DNA from 3 places in the Kocuria rosea genome. Region 1 is predicted to be linked to each of the others. Evidence: riboswitches for the same ligand, from Rfam matches in the RefSeq annotation. Region 1 holds a riboswitch; each other region holds the start of a gene.
What was found. Region 1 has a riboswitch for cyclic di-AMP ahead of EQG70_RS08420 (C40 family peptidase). Riboswitches for the same ligand answer to the same signal wherever they lie in the genome.
Positions count from the first base shown of each region.

Region 2: another riboswitch for cyclic di-AMP. It lies ahead of EQG70_RS01255 (C40 family peptidase); the one in region 1 lies ahead of EQG70_RS08420 (C40 family peptidase).
Region 3: another riboswitch for cyclic di-AMP. It lies ahead of EQG70_RS01600 (C40 family peptidase); the one in region 1 lies ahead of EQG70_RS08420 (C40 family peptidase).

Region 1 is NZ_CP035103.1:1,809,487-1,817,025, reverse strand. It holds gene EQG70_RS08430 (four-helix bundle copper-binding protein) at 1-184, opposite strand, end outside; gene gnd (phosphogluconate dehydrogenase (NAD(+)-dependent, decarboxylating)) at 655-1,593, shown strand; cyclic di-AMP (ydaO/yuaA leader) riboswitch at 2,477-2,645, shown strand; gene EQG70_RS08420 (C40 family peptidase) at 2,652-3,293, shown strand; gene EQG70_RS08415 (DUF305 domain-containing protein) at 3,607-4,290, shown strand; gene EQG70_RS08410 (hypothetical protein) at 4,428-4,778, opposite strand; gene EQG70_RS08405 (response regulator transcription factor) at 4,891-5,604, shown strand; gene EQG70_RS08400 (sensor histidine kinase) at 5,610-6,737, shown strand; gene EQG70_RS08395 (heparan-alpha-glucosaminide N-acetyltransferase domain-containing protein) at 6,799-7,539, opposite strand, start outside.
Region 2 is NZ_CP035103.1:275,264-282,802, reverse strand. It holds gene EQG70_RS01275 (DUF305 domain-containing protein) at 1-562, opposite strand, end outside; gene EQG70_RS01270 (DUF305 domain-containing protein) at 909-1,535, opposite strand; gene EQG70_RS01265 (four-helix bundle copper-binding protein) at 1,581-1,991, opposite strand; gene gnd (phosphogluconate dehydrogenase (NAD(+)-dependent, decarboxylating)) at 2,461-3,399, shown strand; cyclic di-AMP (ydaO/yuaA leader) riboswitch at 4,272-4,440, shown strand; gene EQG70_RS01255 (C40 family peptidase) at 4,447-5,097, shown strand; gene EQG70_RS01250 (DUF305 domain-containing protein) at 5,425-6,123, shown strand; gene EQG70_RS18045 (hypothetical protein) at 6,503-6,679, shown strand; partial or broken gene EQG70_RS01245 (IS110 family RNA-guided transposase) at 6,863-7,539, shown strand, end outside.
Region 3 is NZ_CP035103.1:357,088-364,626, forward strand. It holds gene EQG70_RS01585 (Nramp family divalent metal transporter) at 1-508, opposite strand, end outside; gene EQG70_RS01590 (methyltransferase family protein) at 702-1,334, opposite strand; gene ctaD (aa3-type cytochrome oxidase subunit I) at 1,756-3,471, opposite strand; cyclic di-AMP (ydaO/yuaA leader) riboswitch at 3,906-4,057, shown strand; gene EQG70_RS01600 (C40 family peptidase) at 4,060-4,677, shown strand; gene EQG70_RS01605 (ArsR/SmtB family transcription factor) at 5,108-5,476, shown strand; gene EQG70_RS01610 (cation diffusion facilitator family transporter) at 5,473-6,387, shown strand; gene EQG70_RS01615 (DsbA family protein) at 6,441-7,124, shown strand; gene EQG70_RS01620 (bifunctional copper resistance protein CopD/cytochrome c oxidase assembly protein) at 7,246-7,539, shown strand, end outside.

The sequences.
Region 1 (7,539 bases):
GGTTCTTACGGATGCACGTGGTCAGCTCCGCGACCATGTCCTCGGCCAGGCAGGCATCCGCGCAGGCGGTACAGGTCTGGGCGCACTCGAAACAGGCCTCGATGCACTCCGCCAACTTTTGCTGGTCGATGTCCCCCAGGTCCTTCGGGTAGGTCTCCAGCATCGAGCTCACGTGATGAGTCATGGTTCTGCTCCTTCTCTCATACTGCGGTTCGTGCGGTATATCGATCTGGTGCCGACGGATCCTGCGATCCACCATGTTTCCGACAGTAGCCTTATCAGCGCTGTATCTAAACGGTGATCAACTCCATGTCAGGGCGATGAGCGGGAATCTTCACGGAACCTTCAAGAAGGAGGTCCTGGAACCGTGGGGCCTTCCCTGGCGCGGCGGGCTAGTTGAGCTTGTCGGCATGGAGCAGCGCCACGCGCGTGGACGCATCCGTGCGGCTGGGCCCGTCCGGCACCGGTTCCGCACGTCGTGTGGCAGCCCCAGACGACAGCGTGAGAACGTGGCGGACACCCTGGGATGGAGGGGAGGAAACTGTCCCTGTTGGCTAGATACAAGAGGGCTGTGTCTGTGCGGTCTTCCTCCGTGGGGTGACCCTGCCAGCTGATCTCCGTCTGAGCGGCGGAGGACCGAGAAGGGAGCACACCATGCAGGTGGGACTGGTAGGACTGGGCAAGATGGGCGGCAACATGGGTGAGCGGTTGCGCGAGGCCGGCCACACCGTCGTCGGCTACGACACCGACCCGGAGCTCTCCGACACCGAGAGCCTCACCGCCATGGTGGAGCAGATCGGCAGCCCGCCCCGGGTCGTGTGGGTCATGGTGCCGGACACGGTCGTGGACACCGTGATCGACGAGCTGGCCGGGCTGCTCGGGACGGGGGACGTGATCATCGACGGCGGCAACTCCCGGTGGATCCACGACGCCCCCCGCGCCCGGAGACTGGCGGACCGGGGCATCGAGTACCTGGACTGCGGGGTCTCCGGCGGCGTGTGGGGCATCACCCAGGGCTACGCCCTCATGGTCGGCGGGGACGAGGGCACCGTGGCCAAGGCGCAGCCGATCTTCGACTCGCTCAAACCCGCCGGCGAGTTCGGCTTCGTCCACGCCGGCGAGCACGGTGCGGGCCACTTCGCGAAGATGGTCCACAACGGCATCGAATACGCGATCATGCAGGCCTACGCCGAGGGCTGGGAACTGCTCGAGGCCGCCGGTCACGTCCGCTCGGTACGGGAGACCTTCAACTCCTGGCGCGAGGGATCGGTGATCAAGTCCTGGCTGCTGGACCTGGCGGTGAACGCGCTCAACGAGGACGAGCACCTGGACCGGCTCGCCGGCTACGCCGAGGACTCCGGCGAAGGCCGCTGGACGGTGGAGGCCGCCCTGGACCTCGCGGTCCCGGTGCCGACCATCTCCAGCGCCCTCTTCGCCCGGTTCGCCTCCCGGCAGGACCAGGCCCCGGCGATGAAGATGATCACGGCGATGCGCAACCAGTTCGGAGGCCACACGGTCCGCGACGTGGCCGCGGGCCCAGAGCACGTCGAGGCCGCACCCGGCGAGGAGCCGGCCCACCCCGCCGAGCAGTAGGTCCGACCGTCCCCGCCGCCAACGGCCCGGAAGCGGCCACCCTCACCCCCCTGCAAGGCCTGCGCCATGCCGATCCGCACGGTCACCACGGTCGGCACTGCTCCCGCCCGGTGCCGGCCTTGTCGAGGAACGCCTGCGGGGCGAGGGGATCGCGGATCAACCGCCCGTGACCACGATCGAGGCAGCGGTGACGGCACCGCCCGGCGTCCACAATCGGCCCCGGAATACTGATCGGCCCAGCCACGTGGCAGCCGGCAGCCCAGTGGCTCCGCCGCTGACCACCCTGGCCTCACCAACGACAGCGAAGGACCCGCTTAATTACTCCCCTCGCCCCGGGCCATTGATCTACCGGTCCGATACATGGACCCGGATGAATTTCAAGATCTCGTGAAGAAAGCAACTCTTCCCACCTGGTCGACACCCTTGGATATGAAGATTTCATGAAGAAAACAGCTCACTCCCCCAAAAAATACTGGGCGGTTTCGTAAAAGAATCCGAGAACACCCTTGAGGGACGCTGAAGCTCCCCCGGGGGTTCACCTCCCCCCGCACCGGGCGCAGGCCGAAGAATTCCACGGGTAGTAAGGGGCAGCGGATCCGAGCTCCCACCGCGCCCATCGGCGCGATACCGCAGGTCAGAGCCTCCCCGGAGCGGTCCCGATGAGTGGGGGCACCGGGAGGAAAGACAGCTAGCGGCGCCACCCCGCCGGAACGAATGTGCCCCAGGCATGGTGAGCTACCGGCCGGTTTGCCGGCGACCGCGCGAGGCCGGTGCAAGCCTTTTCCCGGCACCACAGGGAATGTGACCTTTTCGTTATCTAGGCGCTAGTGTCCTCTGCGTGCCGTTGGCTGATCTCATCGGCTTCCCCGGGTGCTTCGCCGAATTCTGCCGGCAGCCGGGGTCCCCATCACAGAAATGACTTGGCAGAAGCGGGGGAACCATACCCGGTCCGCACCCGGACCTTGGGGTGAAGCCGCCGGAGCTGCAGGCTCGGCGGCCGGGTGCCTCCCACCCGAACCCGACAGCTCACCTCGTAGGCAAAAGGAGGACCCTCATTCATGACTTTCTTCACGCGTAGCTCTGCCCGCCACCGCGCCCAGACCCCCTCGCACCTGGTGCGCACCACGACCCTGGCCGCCGCTGTCGGCGCGGCGGTGATCGGCTCCGTCGCCCCGGCTCAGGCCTATGCCGAAGCCCCCGCCACGTCCGGCACCGCATACTCGACCCCCGCGACCTCCCCGGCTCCGGCCGCTTCCCAGGCCCCCGTCACCGTGCAGACGGCGAGCCTGCCGGCCGCTGGGGCGGCCACTTCGAGTCTGTCCCCCCAGTCCTCGGACATTTCCGAGATCTCCGCCACCTCCGCTGCGGCCGGCGGCATTGTCGGCACCGCGATGCAGGGTGTGGGCACCGGCTACGTCTGGGGCGGCACGGACTTCGGCGCCTGGGACTGCTCCGGTTTCACCCAGTGGGTCTACGCCCAGCAGGGCATCGACCTCCCCCGCACCAGCCAGCAGCAGTGGGCGGCCGGTACCCCGACCACTGACCCGCAGCCCGGCGACCTCGTCGTCCAGAACGGCGGGGCCCACATCGGGATCTACCTCGGTGGCGGCAAGATGATCTCCGCGCTGAACCCCACCCAGGGCACCTTCGTGCACAGCGTGAATGCCATGCCGACGGTCGGCTACGTCACTTTCCGCTGAGCCAACACGCCGCCCGCCACGAATGCCGCTCGTGGCGGGCGGCGGGTGCGCCCCCCACCTGATCAGCATCCAGAATCGGTCGGCCCGGACATGCCTGCACCCATCCACCGACCGGGAACACACCGATCTGGCCGCCTGATGGGCCCGCTCTTGAAGGTTCGGTGAAGATCTAACGCCCAGCCCTCCCAGCCCGGAGAAAGCGACCACGGCGGGGCTACCGTGGACGGATCGGTCCGCCTCGACCTGAGGCTGAGCAGAGCAAACACCACGATGTGCAGGCCCAGCACGGGCTGCTGCGAAGGAGAGGTTCGTCATGACGTCGACGTTCAAGCACCTGGCCGCTGGGACGGTCCTGGCGCTGGCCCTCAGCGGTGCCGGGGCGACCGCGGCGGTCGCCTCCCCGACGCACCAGCCTGCCTCCGCCTCCGCACAGACGGGCGCTGAGCGGCACATGAACCACGACCGCCATTTCGCCGTGATGATGGTCCCCCACCACCAGGGTGCCACCGACATGGCCGAGCTGGCCCTGCAGAAGTCCGAGCGTCCCGAGATCCGTGACTTGGCGGAGAAGATCATCGAGGCCCAGACCGAGGAGATCCAGCAGCTGGAAGCAGCGGCCCAGCGGCTGACTGCCGAGAACACCTCCGGGCACCACCACCACGGACACGGCCACCGCCACGGGCACCACGGACACGGCGGCCATGGTCAGAGCATGAATGCCGACATGCAGGGCGCCATGATGGACGAGATGGACGAGATGGACGGCATGGACGGCATGAGCCTCGAGGAGCTGGCGAAACTGTCCGGGGACGAGTTCGACCAAGCCTTCCTCGAACAGATGATCGCCCACCACCAGATGGCTCTCGAGATGGCCGAGATGGAGCTGCAGATGGGCACCGACCTCGAGCTGCGAGCCATGGCGGAGAAGATGATCGAGGACCAGCAGGCGGAGATCGAGCTCATGCAGGGCTGGTTGGAGGAGTGGTTCGCGGCCTGATCCAGGACCACGAGCTGGGCCGTCACCGACTGGAACGGGCCGCCACCGGGATGTCATGATCCCCGTCGACCCGTTCCAGCCAGTCCAGTGCGGTGATCACCAACCCGGCACCCGATGGGCGCGCACCCTTCGCACAGTCAGCAGCACCCCAAACGGTCACCGACCAACCGTAGGTTCGCCAGCGCCGCGCCCTCTTGCCTCAGGACACGGACCCCCTCGCCTGGGGTCCTGCTCTCCAGCGCGCGCACCGTCACCGAGATGTCCGAGATGTCCGAGATGTCCGAGATGTCCGAGATGTCCGAGATGTCCGAGACCACCGGAGTCCCCTCGCACGGTGGTGGGGTGGCCGGATCCCGGCCGTGTTGCGTCTGTCCGGGCTCGTGGATGGGCGACACGCGACCTTCTCCGTGCCCGATAACCATCTCATCTGCCTGGGGCAGGGGATCGTTAGTCACAGCGACCACCGGTTCACCGGTGAGCCCGGCCATGACGAGTCCACCCCCCCCTGTTTCGTTCCCGAGGCCTCAGACACGGTCGCCCTAGGACGCTGGGGCTCGCAGCACAGTCTTCATGTCACAGCGATCAGTATCGGGAGGACAAATGACGGATCCGCTCACCGGACGTGTGCTGGTGGTCGACGACGAGGTCGATCTCGCGCAGCTGATCGCGGACTATCTGCGCAAGGCCGGACTCGAGGTCGTGATGCGCCACGACGGCACGGAGGCGGTCGCCGCGGTGCGGGAGTACACCCCGGACGTGCTCGTGCTGGATCTGGGGCTGCCCGGGATCGACGGGATCGAGGTGTGCCGTCAGGTGCGGGCCATCTCGGACTGCCACGTGCTGATGCTCACCGCCCGCGACGACGAGGTCGACAAGATCGTGGGCCTGTCGGTGGGCGCCGACGACTACGTGACCAAGCCGTTCAGCCCGCGCGAGCTCGTGGCCCGGGTCCAGGCCATGCTGCGCCGGGTGCGCACCCGGCCCGTCCCGGCGCCGGCGGGGCAGGGTCGGGTGCTGGTGATCGGGGACCTGGTGGTGGACGAGGCCGCCCGGGAGGTCCGCCTGGGCGGGGAGCCGGTGGCGTTGACCCGGATCGAGTTCGATCTGCTGGCCGCCCTGGCGGCCCACCCGCAACTGGTGCTCTCGCGCCGGCAGCTGGTGGAGATGGTCTGGGACACCGCCTGGACCGGGGACGCGCACCTGGTGGACGTGCACATCGGGCGGATCCGCAAGAAGCTCGGTGATACGGCTTCCGGCCCGAGGTTCATCCACACCATCCGCGGGGTCGGCTACCGGATGGGCACCGGCCGATGAGCACCATGGTCTCGAACCGGACCCGGGCCTGGGGGCCGCTGACCGTGCGGCTAATGCTGGCCCAGACCGCGGTGCTGGCCGTGGGTCTACTCATCGTGGTTGTGACCGCGGTGCTGATCGGGCCGAACATGTTCTACCACGAGCTCATCGACGCAGGCCACGCCGACGAGGCCACCGGGCTGGTGCACCTGGAGGACGCCTTCCGCTCGGTAAGCCTCACCGCCCTGGCCATCGGCGGGCTGCCGGCGCTCTACATCGCCGGGATGCTCACCTACTACCTCTACCGCACGATCAGAGGCTCCCTGGCCGCTTTCAGCACGGCGGCCGGTGAGGTGGCCGCGGGCAACTATGAGGTGCGGGTGACCTCGGCGAAGCTGGGCCCGGAGTTCGACTCCCTGGCCTCCTCCTTCAACGAGATGGCCGCCAGGCTCGCCACCGTGGACACCACCCGGCGCCAGATGCTGGCCGATCTCGCGCACGAGATGCGCACCCCGCTGGCCAGTCTCAAAGGCTATCTGGAGGGCATCGAGGACGGGGTGGTGGACTTGGATGAGCACACCACCGGGATCCTCAACGCCCAGATCACCCGACTGGAACGCCTGGCCCGCGACATCCGCCAACTCACCACCGCCGAGGAGGGCATGACGCGCCTGCAGCTCACCCCCCAGGACCCCGAGCACCTGGCGAACCAGGCGGTCGCGGCCATCGAGCCCGACGCCGCCGGCAAGGGCGTGTCGATCACCTCGGTGAGCACCGGTATGGAGGTCACCCCGATCCCCTTGGATCCGGAGCGGATGGGCCAGGTGCTGAGCAACCTGATGGAGAACGCCCTGCGCCACACCCCGACCGGGGGCACCATCGTGTTGCGCACCGACCACACCCCGGAGGCGGTCACCTACACCGTCTCCGATTCGGGGGAAGGCATCAGTGCGGAGAACCTTCCGCACGTCTTCGAACGCTTCTACCGCGCCCACACCGGCCGGGAGGCCCACCGCGGAGGCTCGGGGCTGGGCCTGGCGATCAGCAGGGCCCTGGTCGAGGCCCAGGGCGGAACGCTGGAGGCCACCAGCGACGGCCCCGGGCGCGGGGCCAGCTTCCGGATCCACCTGCCCCGCCCTCAGCCCGCCGACTGAGCCCCGAGGGAGCACTCGAACTCCAGGTCCGGGCACGGCCCGTGAGGGGGTGCACCGCCAGCTACCCGTGCGAGGACCCGGAGTTCCCGTGGAGCACGGCCCGGCGGGTGCCCTTCACGGACAGCCCGATCACCCGTTCCAGCGGGCCCTGACCCAGGGCCCGGTGCCAGGCCACCGCGAACAGTGCTGCGACCACCAGGTGGATGATGAACCACAGGTAGGGCTGGTCGTAGTGGATCTCAAAGGACAGCGCCACCAGGTGGGCGGTGTAGAGGGTCAGGGTCATCAGACCCATCGCTGCCAGCGGCAGCAGCCAGGCCTCGGCCTTGCGTGCGATCAGCAGGAGAGCTCCCAGCACGGCCAGGCTCACGCCCAGGCTGGCCGCGATGGCCAGCGGGGTGTTGGTGTGCGGGGTGGCGATCGCCAGCCACCACACCGTGGAGGTGGGCAGGGAGTCCGGGCCCCACACCAGCACTTCCTCCAGCTCGTGCTCGTCCATCGAGGAAGCGTCCAGCAGCCGCTGGTAGCCGCCGAAGGCGTAGAGCAGGAAGTAGGAGGTGGTCTGGGCGAAGATCGCAACCCCGATGCCGATGACCAGCAGCCGGATCTGGACCTCTTGCTTGCGCAGGTTCAGCCGTCCGAGCCCCATCCCGACCAGCAGGTACGTCATGTAGGGCAGGGCCGGGTAGGACCCGGTGAGCAGCAGCTGGGAGGCCGTGGCCCCCGGTTCAGCCAGCACGGTGGTGAGGGTGGGGTTGTAGGAGCTCCAGGCGGGCAGCTGGTCGAGCAGGCCCTGCATCAG
Region 2 (7,539 bases), 1.5 Mb from region 1:
CGGCGAGCCAGGTGCGGAAGTCCGCGACCTGGGCCTGCTGGGTGGTGATCCCCGAGGTGGCCGCCACGCGCAGTTGCGGGTGCACGGCGCGGGACTGCGGCTCGAGGAACTCGATGATCCCGCTGTTGTGGTGTGGAATCATCTTCTGCACGAAAGCGACATCGAAGTCCTCACCGGCCTCAACGGCCGACAGCTCCTCGATCATCATCTGGGTCTCCTCCTCCAGGATCTTCATCTCCTCCTGGGCTTCTGCCGGGGCTTGGGCCATGGCCTCTTCAGGGGTCAGCCCGTACCACTCCTCCAACCAGGTGGTGAACTGGTCGATCTGGTGCTGCTGATTGGCGATGATGTTCTCCGCATGGGTGCGGATGTCCGGGCTGGTTCCGCGCTCGAGCTCCAGCTGGGCCATCTCGATCGCGGCCCGGTGGTGCGGAATGATCTCGGCCAGGAACGTGATCTCCAGTTCCTCGCCCTCCAGCCCGGCCAGGGTCTCACCGAACTCGTAGGCGGTCGGGGAGGTCGGGTCCGGTTGGAGCATCTCCGTCTGACTGTGGGAGGACACCGGGGCGGCCTCCCAGTGGGAGGATGCCGGCGCAGCGGCTCCGCCCAGCAACGCAGTGGCCACAGCGGCCGCGGAGGCGGCGGCCGCGGTACGGCGGCCTAATGGAATGTGGTGCATGGCAGATTCCCTCTCGGGCGATGAGCCGGTCCCTCGATACCGGCTCGGCGGATGCCGGGCGGTCTGACACCGGGCCCATGCGTGCACCGCGGTGAAGCAAACGCCAGGCAGTAGTGGGTGGTATGGGGGGAAGACGGAATCTGCCCCCGTGCAGCTCGTTCGTGCAGGGGCAGGCCCCGTCTTTTACCGGCGGATGGTGTAGCTGGACATCGGCCGGTCAGCGGGTCGATCAGGCGGTGGCGGCGGGGCGGCCGCCTTGGCGGTCGTACCACTCCTCGAGCCAGATCTGCATCTGTGCGATCTCGCTCAGCTGGACCGTTTTGATGTTCTGGCACAGCTGCAGCAGGTCCTGGTGCTCGGCGCGGTCCAGGCAGGTCTCGGCCTCCCGGATCGCCGCCCAGTGGTGGCGGATCATCGACTGCATGAACCGGATCTCGTACTCGGCCCCGGTGAACTGGTCCAGCCGTTGCATCGAAGCCATGTCACCGGTGGACAGCTGTGGCTCATAGGTGATTCCGTACCACTCCTGCAGCCAGGTCTGCATCTGCTCGATCTCCTGGTTCTGGACCGTGATGATGTCCTCGCACATCGCGGCCAGTTCCGGGTGCACGGCCTTGTCCACGCACTCCTGAGCCATCACGACCGCCATGTAGTGGTGGTCGATCATGTTCTTCAGGAACTCCACCTCGAAGCTGGCGGCTTGCTCGTTGCCGGCCGGGGCATCGGCGAAGGCCGGGGCCGCCGTCGCCACCCCTGTGCCGGTCACCGCCCCGAGAGCCAGAACGGCCGACGCGGCCGCGGCAGGAACACGCCGCCGAAGGCGCCGTTTGCCCGAGATCACGCTCTGTTCTTCCATGCTCGTCCTTTACCTTTCCTGCGTCAGGTCAGTGCTCGGCCCGTCTCAGCCCAGGGAGGAGATCAGGTCCGCGCAAGCCTGCTCGCAACGGCGGCAGGCCTCGGCGCACACGCGGCAGTGCTCGTGCTCACCCGCGTGCTGGGCGCACTCGTCGCCGCAGGCCTTGCAGGCGGCCCGGCATGCCTCCAGGACGGCCCGGGTGACCTCGGCGTTGTTGCCGGTCTGACGGGAGAGCACACGGCCGGTGGTCGCGCAGATGTCGGCGCAGTCCAGGTTCTTGCGGATGCAGGTGCTCAGTTGCGCGACCATGTCCTCGGCCAGGCAGGCATCCGCGCAGGCGGTACAGGTCTGGGCGCACTCGAAACAGGCCTCGATGCACTCCACCAGCTTCTGCTGGTCGATGTCCCCCAGGTCCTTCGGGTAGGTCTCCAGCATCGAGCTCACGTGATGGGTCATGGTTCTGCTCCTTCTCTCATACTGCGGTTCGTGCGGTATATCGATCTGGTGCCGACGGATCTTGCGATCCACCATGTTTCCGACAGTAGCCTTATCAGCGCTGTATCTAAACGGTGATCAACTCCATGTCAGGGCGATGAGCGGGAATCTTCACGGAACCTTCAAGAAGGAGGTCCTGGAACCGTGGGGCCCTCCCTGGCGCGGCGGGCTAGTGAGCTTGTCGGCATGGAGCAGCGCTACGCGCGTGGACGCATCCGTGCGGCTGGGCCCGTCCGGCACCGGTTCCGCACGTCGGGTGGCAGCCCCAGACGGGAGCGTGCGAACGTGGCGGACACCTGGAGATGGAGGGGAGGAAACTGTCCCTGTTGGCTAGATACAAGAGGGCTGTGTCTGTGCGGTTTTCCTCCGTGGGGTGACCCGGCCAGCTGATCTCCGTCTGAGCGGCGGAGGACCGAGAAGGGAGTACACCATGCAGGTGGGACTGGTAGGACTGGGCAAGATGGGCGGCAACATGGGTGAGCGGTTGCGCGAGGCCGGCCACACCGTCGTCGGCTACGACACCGACCCGGAGCTCTCCGACACCGAGAGCCTCACCGCCATGGTGGAGCAGATCGGCAGCCCGCCCCGGGTCGTGTGGGTCATGGTGCCGGACACGGTGGTGGACCCGGTGATCGACGAGCTGTCCGGGCTGCTCGGGACGGGGGACGTGATCATCGACGGCGGCAACTCCCGGTGGGTCCACGACGCCCCCCGCGCCCGGAGACTGGCGAGCCGGGGCATCGAGTACCTGGACTGCGGGGTCTCCGGCGGCGTGTGGGGGATCACCCAGGGCTACGCCCTCATGGTCGGCGGGGACGAGGGCACCGTGGCCAAGGCGCAGCCGATCTTCGACTCGCTCAAGCCCGCCGGCGAGTTCGGCTTCGTCCACGCCGGCGAGCACGGTGCGGGCCACTTCGCGAAGATGGTCCACAACGGCATCGAGTACGCGATCATGCAGGCCTACGCCGAGGGCTGGGAACTGCTCGAGGCCGCCGGTCACGTCCGCTCGGTGCGGGAGACGTTCAACTCCTGGCGCGAGGGGTCGGTGATCAAGTCCTGGCTGCTGGACCTGGCGGTGAACGCGCTGAACGAGGACGAGCACCTGGACCGGCTCGCCGGCTACGCCGAGGACTCCGGCGAGGGCCGCTGGACGGTAGAGGCCGCCCTGGACCTCGCGGTCCCGGTGCCGGCCATCTCGAGTGCCCTCTTCGCCCGGTTCGCCTCCCGGCAGGACCAGGCCCCGGCAATGAAGATGATCGCGGCGATGCGCAACCAGTTCGGCGGCCACACGGTCCGCGACGTGGCCGCGGGCCCCGAGCACGTCGAGGCCGCACCCGGCGAGGAGCCGGCCCACCCCGCCGAGCAGTAGGTCCAGCCGTCCCCGCCGCCAACGGCCCGGAAGCGGCCACCCCCCTGCAAGGCCTGCGCCATGCCGATCCGCACGGTCACCACGGTCGGCACTGCTCCCGCCCAGTGCCGGCCTTGTCGAGGAACGCCTGCGGGGCGAGCGGATCGCGGATCAACAGCCCGTGCCCACGATCGAGGCAGCGGTGACGGCACCGCCCGGCGTCCCCAATCGGCCCGGAATACTGATCGGCCCAGCCACGTGGCAGCCGGCAGCCCAGTGGCTCCGCCGCTGACGACTCTGGCCTCACCAACGACAGCGAAGGGCCCGCTCAATTACTCCCCTCGCCCGGGCCATTGATCTACCGGTCCAATACATGGACCCGGAGGAATTTGAAGATCTCGTGAAGAAAGCAGGTCTTCTCACCTGTTCGACACCCTTGGATATGAAGATTTCATGAAGGAAACAGCTCACTCCCCCAAGCAATGCTGGGCGGTTTCGTAAAAGAATCCGAGAACACCCTTGAGGGACGCTGAAGCTCCCCCGGGGGCTCACCTCCCCCCGCACCCGGCGCAGGCCGAAGAATTCCACGGGTAGTAAGGGCAGCGGATCCGAGCTCCCACCGCGCCCATCGGCGCGATGCCGCAGGTCAGAGCCTCCCCCGAGCGGTCCCGATGAGTGGTGGCACCGGAAGGAACGACAGCTAGCGGCGCCACCCCGCCGGATCGAATGTGCCCCAGGTGTGGTGGGCTACCGGCCGGTTTGCCGGCGATCGCGCGAGGAGGCGCAAGCCTTTCCCGGCGCTACAGGGAATGTGACCTTTTCGTTATCTAAGCGCTAGTGTCCTCTGCGTGCCGTTGGCTGATCTCATCGGCTTCCCCGGGTGCTTCGCCGAATTCTGCCGGCAGCCGGGGTCCCCATCACAGAAATGACTTGGCAGAAGCGGGGGAACCATACCCGGTCCGCACCCGGACCTTGGGGTGAAGCCGCCGGAGCTACAGGCTCGGCGGCCGGGTGCCTCCCACCCGAACCCGACAGCTCACCTCGTAGGCAAAAGGAGGACCCCTATTCATGGCTTTCTTCACGCGTAGCTCTGCCCGCCACCGCGCCCAGACCCCCTCGCACCTGGTGCGCACCACGACCCTGGCCGCCGCTGTCGGCGCGGCGGTGATCGGCTCCGTCGCCCCGGCTCAGGCCTATGCCGAAGCCCCCGCCACGTCCGGCACCGCATACTCGGCCCCCGCGACCTCCCCGGCCCCGGCCGCTTCCCAGGCCCCCGTCACTGTGCAGACGGCGAGCCTGCCGGCCGCTCCGGCCGCTGGGGCGGCCACCTCGAGTCTGTCCCCCCAGTCCTCGGACATTTCCGAGATCTCCGCCACCTCCGCTGCGGCCGGCGGCATTGTCGGCACCGCGATGCAGGGTGTCGGCACCGGCTACGTCTGGGGCGGCACGGACTTCGGCGCCTGGGACTGCTCCGGTTTCACCCAGTGGGTCTACGCCCAGCAGGGCATCGACATCCCCCGTACCAGCCAGCAGCAGTGGGCGGCCGGCACCCCGACCACCGACCCGCGCCCCGGGGACCTCGTCGTCCAGAACGGCGGGGCCCACATCGGCATCTACCTCGGTGGCGGCAAGATGATCTCCGCACTGAACCCCACCCAGGGCACCTTCGTGCACAGCGTGAATGCCATGCCGACGGTCGGCTACGTCACTTTCCGCTGACACAGGACGCCGCCCGCCTCGAATGCCGCTCGTGGCGGGCGGCGGGTGTGCCCCCACCTGATCAGCATCCAGGATCGGTCGGTCAGAACCTGAGATGCCTACATCAGGCCACCGCCGGGGAACACCCCGATTCGGCCCCCTGATGGGCCCGCTCTTGAAGGTTCAGTGAAGATCTACCGCCCAGCCCTCCCAGCCCGGAGAAAGCAACCACGGCGGGGCTACCGTGGACGGATCGGCCCGCCTCGACCCGAGGCTGAGCAGAGCAGAGCAGAGCAAACACCACGATATGCAGGCCCAGCACGGGCTGTTGCGAAGGAGAGGTTCGTCATGACGTCGACGTTCAAGCACCTGGCCGCCGGGACGGCCCTGGCGCTGGCCCTCAGCGGTGCCGGGGCGACCGCGGCGGTCGCGTCCCCGACGCACCAGCCTGCCTCCGCCTCCGCACAGACGGGTGCTGAGCGGCACATGAGCCACGACCGCCATTTCGCCGTGATGATGGTCCCCCACCACCAGGGTGCCACCGACATGGCCGAGCTGGCCCTGGAGAAGTCCGAGCGTCCCGAGATCCGTGACCTGGCGGAGAAGATCATCGAGGCCCAGACCGAGGAGATCCAGCAGTTGGAAGCGGCGGCTCAGCGGCTGGCCGCCGAGAACACCCCGGGACACCACCACCACGGCCACGGCCACGGCCACGGCCACGGCCATGGCCATGGTCATGGCGGCCATGGTCATGGCGGCCATGGTCAGAGCATGAATGCCGACATGCAGGGCGCCATGATGGACGGCATGGACGGCATGGACGGCATGAGCCTCGAGGAGCTGGCGAAGCTGTCCGGGGATGATTTCGACAAGGCCTTCCTCGAGGAGATGATCGCCCACCACCAGATGGCCCTCGAGATGGCCGAGATGGAGCTGCAGATGGGCACCGACCCCGAGCTGCGAGCCATGGCGAAGACGATGATCGAGGATCAACAGACGGAGATCGAGCTCATGCAGGGTTGGTTGGAGGAGTGGTTCGCGGTCTGACCCAGGACTACGCACTGGGCCGTCACCGGCTGGAACGGGCCGACGCCGGGACTTCATGGTCCCCGTCGACCCGTTCCACTGTTGCATCCGCTCTTCCGGTTGAAGTGTTCCAGCCAGCCCAGCGCGGTGCTCCTTGGCGCAGCACCCCAATGGGTGCGCGCCCTTCGCGCAGCCAGCAGCACCCCGCACGATCACCGCTCAACCGTGGGTTTGGCAGCTCCCCCTCGTCTTGCCTCAGGGCGTGGACCCCTCGCCTGGTGGCCTGCCTCACCAATGCGCGCCGTCACCGAGAGAGCCCAGACCACCGAGGTGAACCGCACGGTGGTGGTGGCCGGTCCCGGGCGAGTTGCGTGTGTCGGGACTCGCGGAAGGGCGACACGTGATCTTCTCCGTGCTCGATAGCCATCTCATCGGCCTGGGGCAGGAGATCGTTAACAAAAGCGACCACCGGTTCACCGGTGAGCCCGGCCACGACGAGTCCGCCCCCCGTTACCTTCTTCCTATCTCGTCCGTCCAGCAGGATGGAGGAGTGCTGACCGGCCGGTCCTCGGCATGATCGTTTGCCCCCAGTCATCCATGATCCGGGGGGTGTAGTCACCGAGGACCGGTCCGGTGGTCACGGATCGCTAATAGAGGCAGGGCCCGCTGGTTCAGGGCCTTCGTAACGTGGATGCCGAGCGTGACCACCTCCCGGCCGGCCAGCACGCGCAGATGCCAGTGCAGGAGAGGGGATTCGATCGTGGCGGAGCAACCACTGCCGGCGGTGTTCGTCGGCCTCGACGTCGGCAAGTCCGACCACCACGCCGTGGCCGTGACGAGCACCGGGAAGACGGTCTACGACAAGGCCCTGCCCAACGACGAGACCCGGCTGCGGGCCATCCTCGAGGAGCTGGCCGCCGAGCACGGGCCGGTGCTGATGGTCGTAGACCAGCCGGCCACCATCGGGGCGCTGCCGGTGGCCGTCGCCGAAGCCACCGACCAGGTTGAAGTGGCCTATCTGCCCGGACTGGCGATGCGCCGGATCGCGGACCTGCACCCAGGCACGGCCAAGACCGATGCGCGGGATGCCCTGATCATCGCTGAGGCCGCCCGGACCATGCCCCATACCCTGCGCGACATCCGGGTCGACGAGGCCCAGATCGCCGAACTCGCGGTGCTGGCCGGCTTCGACGACGACCTGGCCGCCCAGATCACCGCCACCTCCAATCGGTTGCGCGGGATGCTCACCCAGATCCACCCCGCCCTGGAACGGGTCCTCGGGCCGCGGGTGACGCATCCGGCGGTGGCCGACCTGCTCACCCGCTACCCGACCCCGGCCAAGCTGGCCGCGGCCGGGCGGGGCCATGCGGGCCCGACTGAAGAAGCACGCACCCCGGCTGGCCGAGGCCCTCACGGAGGAGATCTTCGACGCCCTGG
Region 3 (7,539 bases), 1.5 Mb from region 1:
CGGTCACGACGAACTCGAAGAACCGGGGGCCGCGGTGGGTCTGGAGGACCAGCAGCAGCATCGAGATCACCCCGACGATCACGCCCCCGGCCAGCAGAGGGATCCCGAAGAGAATGTGCAGGGCGATCGCCCCACCGATCACCTCGGCCAGATCCGTGGCCGCGGCCACCAGCTCGGCCTGGACCCAGTACCCCAGTCGCCGGCCCCGGGGCAGACGGTCACCCAGCAACTCGGGCAGACTCGATCCGGTGACCAGCCCGACCTTGGCCGAAAGGTACTGGATGAGGACCGCCATGGCATTGGCGGCCACCAGCACCCACACCAGCAGATATCCGTACTGGGCGCCGGCAGTGAGATTCGCCGCGACGTTGCCCGGATCCACGTAGGCCACGGCGGCCACAAAAGCCGGGCCCAGTAACCACGGCAGCGGCTGCCGGCGCACCCACCGCTCCCCGGGGGAAGAGGCGGCAGCGCCCGTGGAGCCGGTGCGCCCCGTCCCGATCCTCATAGAAAGTTAACCTATACGAACTTTTCGCTGCGGGGAACCGGAAGCCTGACTGCCGGGCACGCTCATGATTTCCCGGGCTTCGCCTCCACGAAAGGTGGATGGCATCGACGGCCGATCACAGTGGCGCGGAACGTCAGAGGTGCGGGCTTCCCGGGCGGGTGAACTGCCGGCCAGTGGCGGTGGCACGACACGCTCAGGATCTCGGCTTACCCGGGGTTGCGCGGCGGAGCCGGCCGAGGCCGGGCACGAACCGGCCGGTGGCTGCGGCATAGGAGGCGTATACCTGTCGGTGGGTGCGCAGCAGGTAAGGCTCTTCGACGAGACGGACCTGTAGCTCGACGGCCACCAGCAGGCACAGCAGGGCTGCTGCACTGACCGCGGTGGGCACCAGAAGGGCCAGGCCGGCCATGGTGGTGAGCATCGCCGTGAAAATAGGGTTGCGCACCACGGCGAAAGCCCCGGTGGTGACCAGTTCTGTCCGTTCGGTGGCGTCGACGCCCACCCGCCAGGAGGCGCCCATGCCGGCCTGGGCGGCCAGTACACCGAAGAACCCCACGATGGTGATGAACGCCCCGGCCCAGGTGAAAGCCGCTGGTAGTCGGGGCGCGGCCACGGCGCCGGTGAGGGCGAGGACAGGCCCTGCTGCGCCGAGGACCAGAGCGATCGCGAAAAGTATTCCGCCCCACCACTCAGCAGAGCCAGGCGCCCCGCTCAACCCGCGGAAACCGGTGGACCCGGTGCGGCGCCGATGGATCCACGACCGCGCACCGAAGGCCACCGCCAGGCCGGCCAGATACAGGCTCAGCGCCAGAGCCGCGGCCATCATAGTCCTCCTCGATCAGGCTCATTCCAGCCCCCGGGCTGGCCCTGGCGGGGCGTGGAGGCATACTCAAACCACCCCCTAACAGTACACGGAAACCTGTACTTTTAGGGGGGAAGCGTGGTGACCCTTGCCCACATCTCGCCCCTGTCCCGGTGTGCCGTAGCGCAACTTCACCACCGGCGTTGGGCAGATGTCCCTGGATGAGTGGCGCCCGGTTCGTTTCGCCGTCGACCAGTAGAACTCGGCCGGGAGGTGAAGCGGACATGCCATCTCCCTTTTTCGGAGAAGCCCCGTGGTGTGTCGGCGACCAGCAGGAGCCTCGTCCCTTTTCGGTTGCAGGGCCAATCCGCCCCTCCCGTGCCGCAGCACTACGAGGGTTTCCCTGGCCGTCACCGCACCGATGAAGATCCTGGCAGCGAGAAAATTATTCCTTCCGCGTGGCGATGGCGGCGTCGTCGACCGGGGACTGCTGCGGGGACTCCGCGGCCAGCTCCGGGTGGTGCAGGTCCAGCGCCGGCCGCTCGGAGCGGATGCGCGGCAGCGAGGTGAAGTTGTGCCGCGGCGGCGGGCAGGACGTCGCCCACTCCAGGGATCCGCCGAAGCCCCAGGGGTCGTCGACCTCGACCTTGGTGCCGTTGCGCCAGGTGGTGTAGACGTTCCAGAACCACGGGATCATCGAGACGCCGAGGAGCATCGCCCCGACCGTGGAGATCTGGTTCATCCAGGTGAAGTTGTCCTCCGGCAGGTAGTCCGCGTAGCGCCGGGGCATCCCTGAGACCCCGAGCCAGTGCTGGATCAGGAAGGTCATGTGGAAGCCGAGGAACAGCAGCCAGAAGTGGATCTTGCCGATCCGCTCGTTGAGCATCTTGCCGGTGAACTTGGGCCACCAGAAGTAGAAGCCGGCGAACATGCCGAACACCACGGTGCCGAAGATGACGTAGTGGAAGTGGGCGACCACGAAGTAGGAGTCATTGAGGTGGAAGTCCAGCGGCGGGGCAGCGAGGATCACCCCGGTCAGGCCGCCGAAGAGGAAGGTGAACATGAACCCCAGGACCCACAGCATGGGGGTCTCGAAGGTGATCGAGCCCTGCCACATCGTGCCGATCCAGTTGAAGAACTTCACCCCGGTGGGTACGGCGATCATCATGGTCATGAACGCGAAGAAGCTCAAGAACACGGCTCCGGTCACGTACATGTGGTGGGCCCACACGGTCACCGACAGCGCGGCGATGGTGATGGTCGCGAACACGAGGCCCTTGTAGCCGAACAGCGGCTTGCGGGAGAACACCGGGATGATCTCGGAGACGATGCCGAAGAACGGCAGCGCCAGGATGTAGACCTCGGGGTGGCCGAAGAACCAGAAGAGGTGCTGCCACAGCACCGCCCCGCCGTTGGCCGGGTCGAAGATGTGCCCACCCAGGGTCCGGTCCATGCCGAGGGCGAACAGTGCAGCGGTGAAAGGCGGGAACGCCATGATCACGAGCAGCGAGGTGATGAGCGTGTTCCAGGTGAACAGGCCCATCCGCCACACGGTCATGCCGGGGGCGCGCATCGCGATGATCGTGGTGATGAAGTTGACCGCGCCCATGATCGTGCCGAAACCGGACAAAATCAGGCCGAACACCCACAGGTCACCACCGGAGCCTGGGGTGAAAGAAGCGTTGCTCAGCGGTGCGTAGGCGTACCAGCCGAAGGAGGCCGCGCCCTGCGGGGTGAGGAAGCCGGCGGTCGCGATCAGCGAGCCGAACAGGAAGAACCAGAACGCCAGGGCGTTGAGCCGCGGGAAGGCGACGTCGGGGGCGCCGATCTGCAGGGGGACGATGACGTTGGCGAAGCCGACGAACAGCGGGGTGCCGAACATCAGCAGCATCAGCGTGCCGTGCATGGTGAACAGCTGGTTGTACTGCTCCTTGGTCTCCAGGATCTGCATGCCCGGGGCGAAGAGCTCGGCGCGGATCAGCAGCGCCATGACGCCGGCGAGGCAGAAGAAGGCGAAGGAGGTGATCAGGTACATGTACCCGATCGTCTTGTGGTCGGTGGAGGTCAACCACTGCACCACCATCCGGCCTTTGGAGCGCGGCACGACCGTCGGGTGGGCTGTGCTTCGGAGCTGGTCGGCGGTGTAATCATAAATAGCCATGCGGTCTCCTCGGGCCCAAATGCCGTACGTATTCAAACGCCGATTACCGTAGCGCACATAGCTGGAGCTGCTCGGGGACGATTCTTGTACCGCCATCCGTGGAAATTTCCCTGACATCGGCCACCGAGCCTTTTAGGGCGGCACGCGTCCCCGCCACAGCGCGGTCAACGGCTCCCCGTACCGTCCGCACGCACCACAAAGGCATGTGCCGCCCGCCACGAGGCGCCATAATTTGCAGGACATTAATAGGAAAAAGTCGAGAAAAATTTACAACTTCATCAAATCTTGATTGTTTTCTTTATAGTTCCTATACATTCCCGAATGGGATTGTGATTGTTTCGTGATCTTCTTGTACTCTTCGATGCGTGCCGGCCACTGATCCTGTCGGCGCCTTCGGGCACATCGCCGAATTCTGCCGGTGCCCGAGGTTCATTACACAGAAACTGCTTGGCAGAAGCGGGGGAACCACATGCGGTCCCGATGATTCGGGTCCTAGGGGTTAAGTCGCCAGAGCATCCCGCCCTGCGACCGGGTGTCTCCCACCCGCATCCGACAGCTCACCTCGTAGGCAAAGGGAGGAGTACATCCATGGCATTCTTCAAGCACACTTCTGCTCGTCACCGCGCCGAGACCCCCTCGTGCCGGGCGCGTAACACCACCATCGCTGCTGCTGCTGGCGTGGCAATCCTTGGATCCGTGGCCCCGGCCCAGGCCTATGCGGAGCTCCCGGCTGCCCCGGCCGCCACGTCGTGGGCCCCGGCTTCGTCCTCTTTGGGGAGCCAGGGCTCCTACGTCACCCCGGCCCCGGTGGCGGCGCAGACGGCTTCGAGCGTGAGCCCGCAGTCCACCGCGATCACCGAGATCGCCCCCGCCACTGGCGGCATCGTGGGTACGGCCATGCAGGGTGTGGGCACCGGCTATGTCTGGGGCGGCACTTCCTTCGGTGCCTGGGACTGCTCTGGATTCACCGGGTGGGTCTACGCCCAGCAGGGTATCGATATTCCCCGCACCAGTTTCCAGCAGATCGCAGCCGCCACCCCGACCTCCACTCCGCAGCCCGGGGACCTGGTGTCTCAGAACGGTGGCAACCACATCGGCATCTACATCGGTGGCGGCAAGATGGTCTCTGCGCTGAACCCGACCCAGGGCACCTTCGTCCACTCCGTCAACGCCATGCCCCTCGATGGGTACTACACCTACCGCTGAGCTTCGCCCCACCAGTGGTGGCCGGTTGACGGGAGGCCTTCCGTCAGGTGCGAAGTGCTCCGAGAGGATCGTCATCGGCGACATATTTGGGGTACTTCGTGCCTGGATCGCAGAGTCGATCGGTCGCCACGGCCCGGCCGCCTTGCACCCGGTCGGGAAACGGCGCACGGGCGGGCTGCCCAGCGGAGCAGCGCAGAAAGTGATCATGGGCTCCACCCGTCTCCTGCCGGAGGCAGACAATCGCCTTCCCTCCCCGCAGGGGCATTGCGGCAACGGCCGCACGAGGTGCCGTGGTGGTTCGAGGACGGGGGCGCCGCAGTGGCGGACGGCACCCCCATCCGCCCACACCGTAGGGACACAAGCTGGACATTGCCCGAGCCTCGCTCGACCCCGCCCCTCTTTGATACAGATTCTGCTGTACGGTTGTGGCATGAGGATCTTGTCCCCGGTCGAGGTGATGTCCCGGTTCGGCAAAGCACTGGCCGATCCCACCCGGGCCGCGGTGCTGCTGCAGCTGCAGCAGGGCCCGGCGGTGCCCTCGGAACTGGCGGCCCAGATCGGGGTGAGCCGGCAGATCCTGTCCAACCACCTGGCCTGCCTGCGCGACTGCGGGCTGGTCGTGGGCGTGCCGGCCGGACGCAATGTGCGCTATGAGCTCTCGGACCCGAAGCTGGCCCACGCCCTGGAGGACCTGCTGGGCACGATTCTCACCGTCGAGGCGGTGTGCCAGTGCGGCACGCCGGAGTGCGCCGCCGAGGAGCTCGCCGGTGCGGCCAGCACCCAAGAGGTTCCGGCGTGAGCGGTGAGCACGATCACGCCCACGGTGCCACCGGGCGGCGGGGAAAGCTGGCAGTAGTCTTCGCCATCACCGCCACGATCATGGTCGCCGAGATCATCGGCGCGGTGATCTCGGGCAGCCTGGCGCTGCTGGCCGATGCCGGGCACATGTTCACCGACTCCGCCGGGCTGCTGATCGCGCTGATCGCGGCGACCCTGGCCCTGAAGCCGGCCACGGACAAACGCACCTGGGGGTACAAGCGGGCGGAGATCGTCGCCGCGGCCGCCCAGGCCTCGGTGCTGCTGGCCGTGGGCGGGTTCGTTGCCGTCGAAGGTATCCGCCGGCTGCTGGAGCCCCCGGAGGTCGAGTCTTCGGCCATGCTGTGGTTCGGGGTGATCGGGCTGGTCGGCAACATCATCGGGCTGATCATCCTGGCCTCGGGGCGGGGAGAGAACCTGAACATGAAGGCCGCCTTCCTGGAGGTCGCCAACGACGCCCTGGGCTCGGTGGCGGTCATCGTCTCCGCGATCGTCATCGCCACCACTGGGTGGACCCAGGCGGATGCGATCGTGTCCCTGCTGATCGCCGCCCTGATCGTGCCCCGGGCCCTGATTCTGCTGCGCGACACCATCGAGGTCCTGATGGAAACCACTCCCAAGGGTCTGGATCTGGATGAGGTCCGCACCCGCCTGGAGTCCCTGCCCCACGTGGTGGGGGTGCACGACCTGCACGCCTCACGCATCGACTCCGACACCCCGGTGCTCTCGGCCCACGTCACCGTCCACGACGGCTGCCTGAGCGCCGAGCACGCCGGTGTCGTGCTGGCGGATCTGCAGGCCTGTGTGGCCCGTGACTTCGACGTGGCCATCGAGCACTCCACCTTCCAGATCGAACCGGCCTCCCACCGCGGGGACGAGACTCTCCGCCACTAGAACCCCTCCACTCCCGGTATGCCCTGCTGCCTGAGACAGAACGGAAACCCCTTGTGAGCACTACCGCCAGTACGAGCGCCCCCCAGCGGAAACCCTCGAAGGCCAAGATCCTCGTGTGGATCCTCCTGGTCGCCATCGTGGCCGCCGTGGCCATCCCGATCCTCATCGCCCGTGCCAATTCCACCCCTGAAGTACCCGAAGATGTGGGGCAGCTGGTGCGAGAGAACAGCCGAGTGCTCTCGAAGGCCCCGGATGAGCAGGCGGTGCTGGTGGAGTTCCTGGACTACGAGTGCGAGGCCTGCCGGGCCGCCTACCCCTTCGTCGAAGACCTGCGGGCCGAGTACGGCGACACCGTCACCTTCGTGCACCGCTATTTCCCGTTGCCGGGTCACCGCAACTCCGTCAACGCCGCGGTGGCCGTGGAGGCCGCCGCCCAGCAGGGACAGTACGAGGCCATGTATCAGCGCATGTTCGAGACCCAGGCCGAATGGGGGGAATCGGCCGAGGACCAGAGCGCACTCTTCCGCGGCTTCGCCGAGGACCTCGGCCTGGACATGGCCGCCTTCGATGCCGCGGTGGCCGACCCGGCCACCGAAGAGCGGATCAAGCTCGATGTGGCTGACGGTGAAGCCCTGGGCGTGGCCGGGACCCCGACGTTCTACCTCGACGGAGAAGTGCTCAACCCCGAATCCCTGGAAGCCTTCCGGGCCGCTGTCGAGACCGCAGCCACCGACTGACCCGATGACCAGTCCATCCCGCACCACCACCACACCACCGCCCGCCCCGTCGGCGCCGGCCCTGGCAGTGGTTGGACGGCGCCGGGGCGTCGCCACCGCTGCTCTCATCGTTGTCGGCCTGATGACCCTCACCGTGCTGTGGGTGGCCCTGAGCTCCTCCGGGGCCACCGCGGCCCGGGAGGTGCTCGATCCCGGGGCGATGGTGCGCTGGGGACTGCCGGCGGCCACGACCGTGCACCATCTGGCCATGTCCATCACCTGGGCAGGGCTGGTCTTCGCCACCACCGTCGTGCCCCGGTCCACCCCGGCCCACGGCGCGAGAACACCCGGAGCCGAGCACCCGGCCTTCGCCCGGGTGCTGAACGTGGCCGCGGGGGCGGCGGCGGTGTGGACGCTGGCCGCGGTGGCGATCATC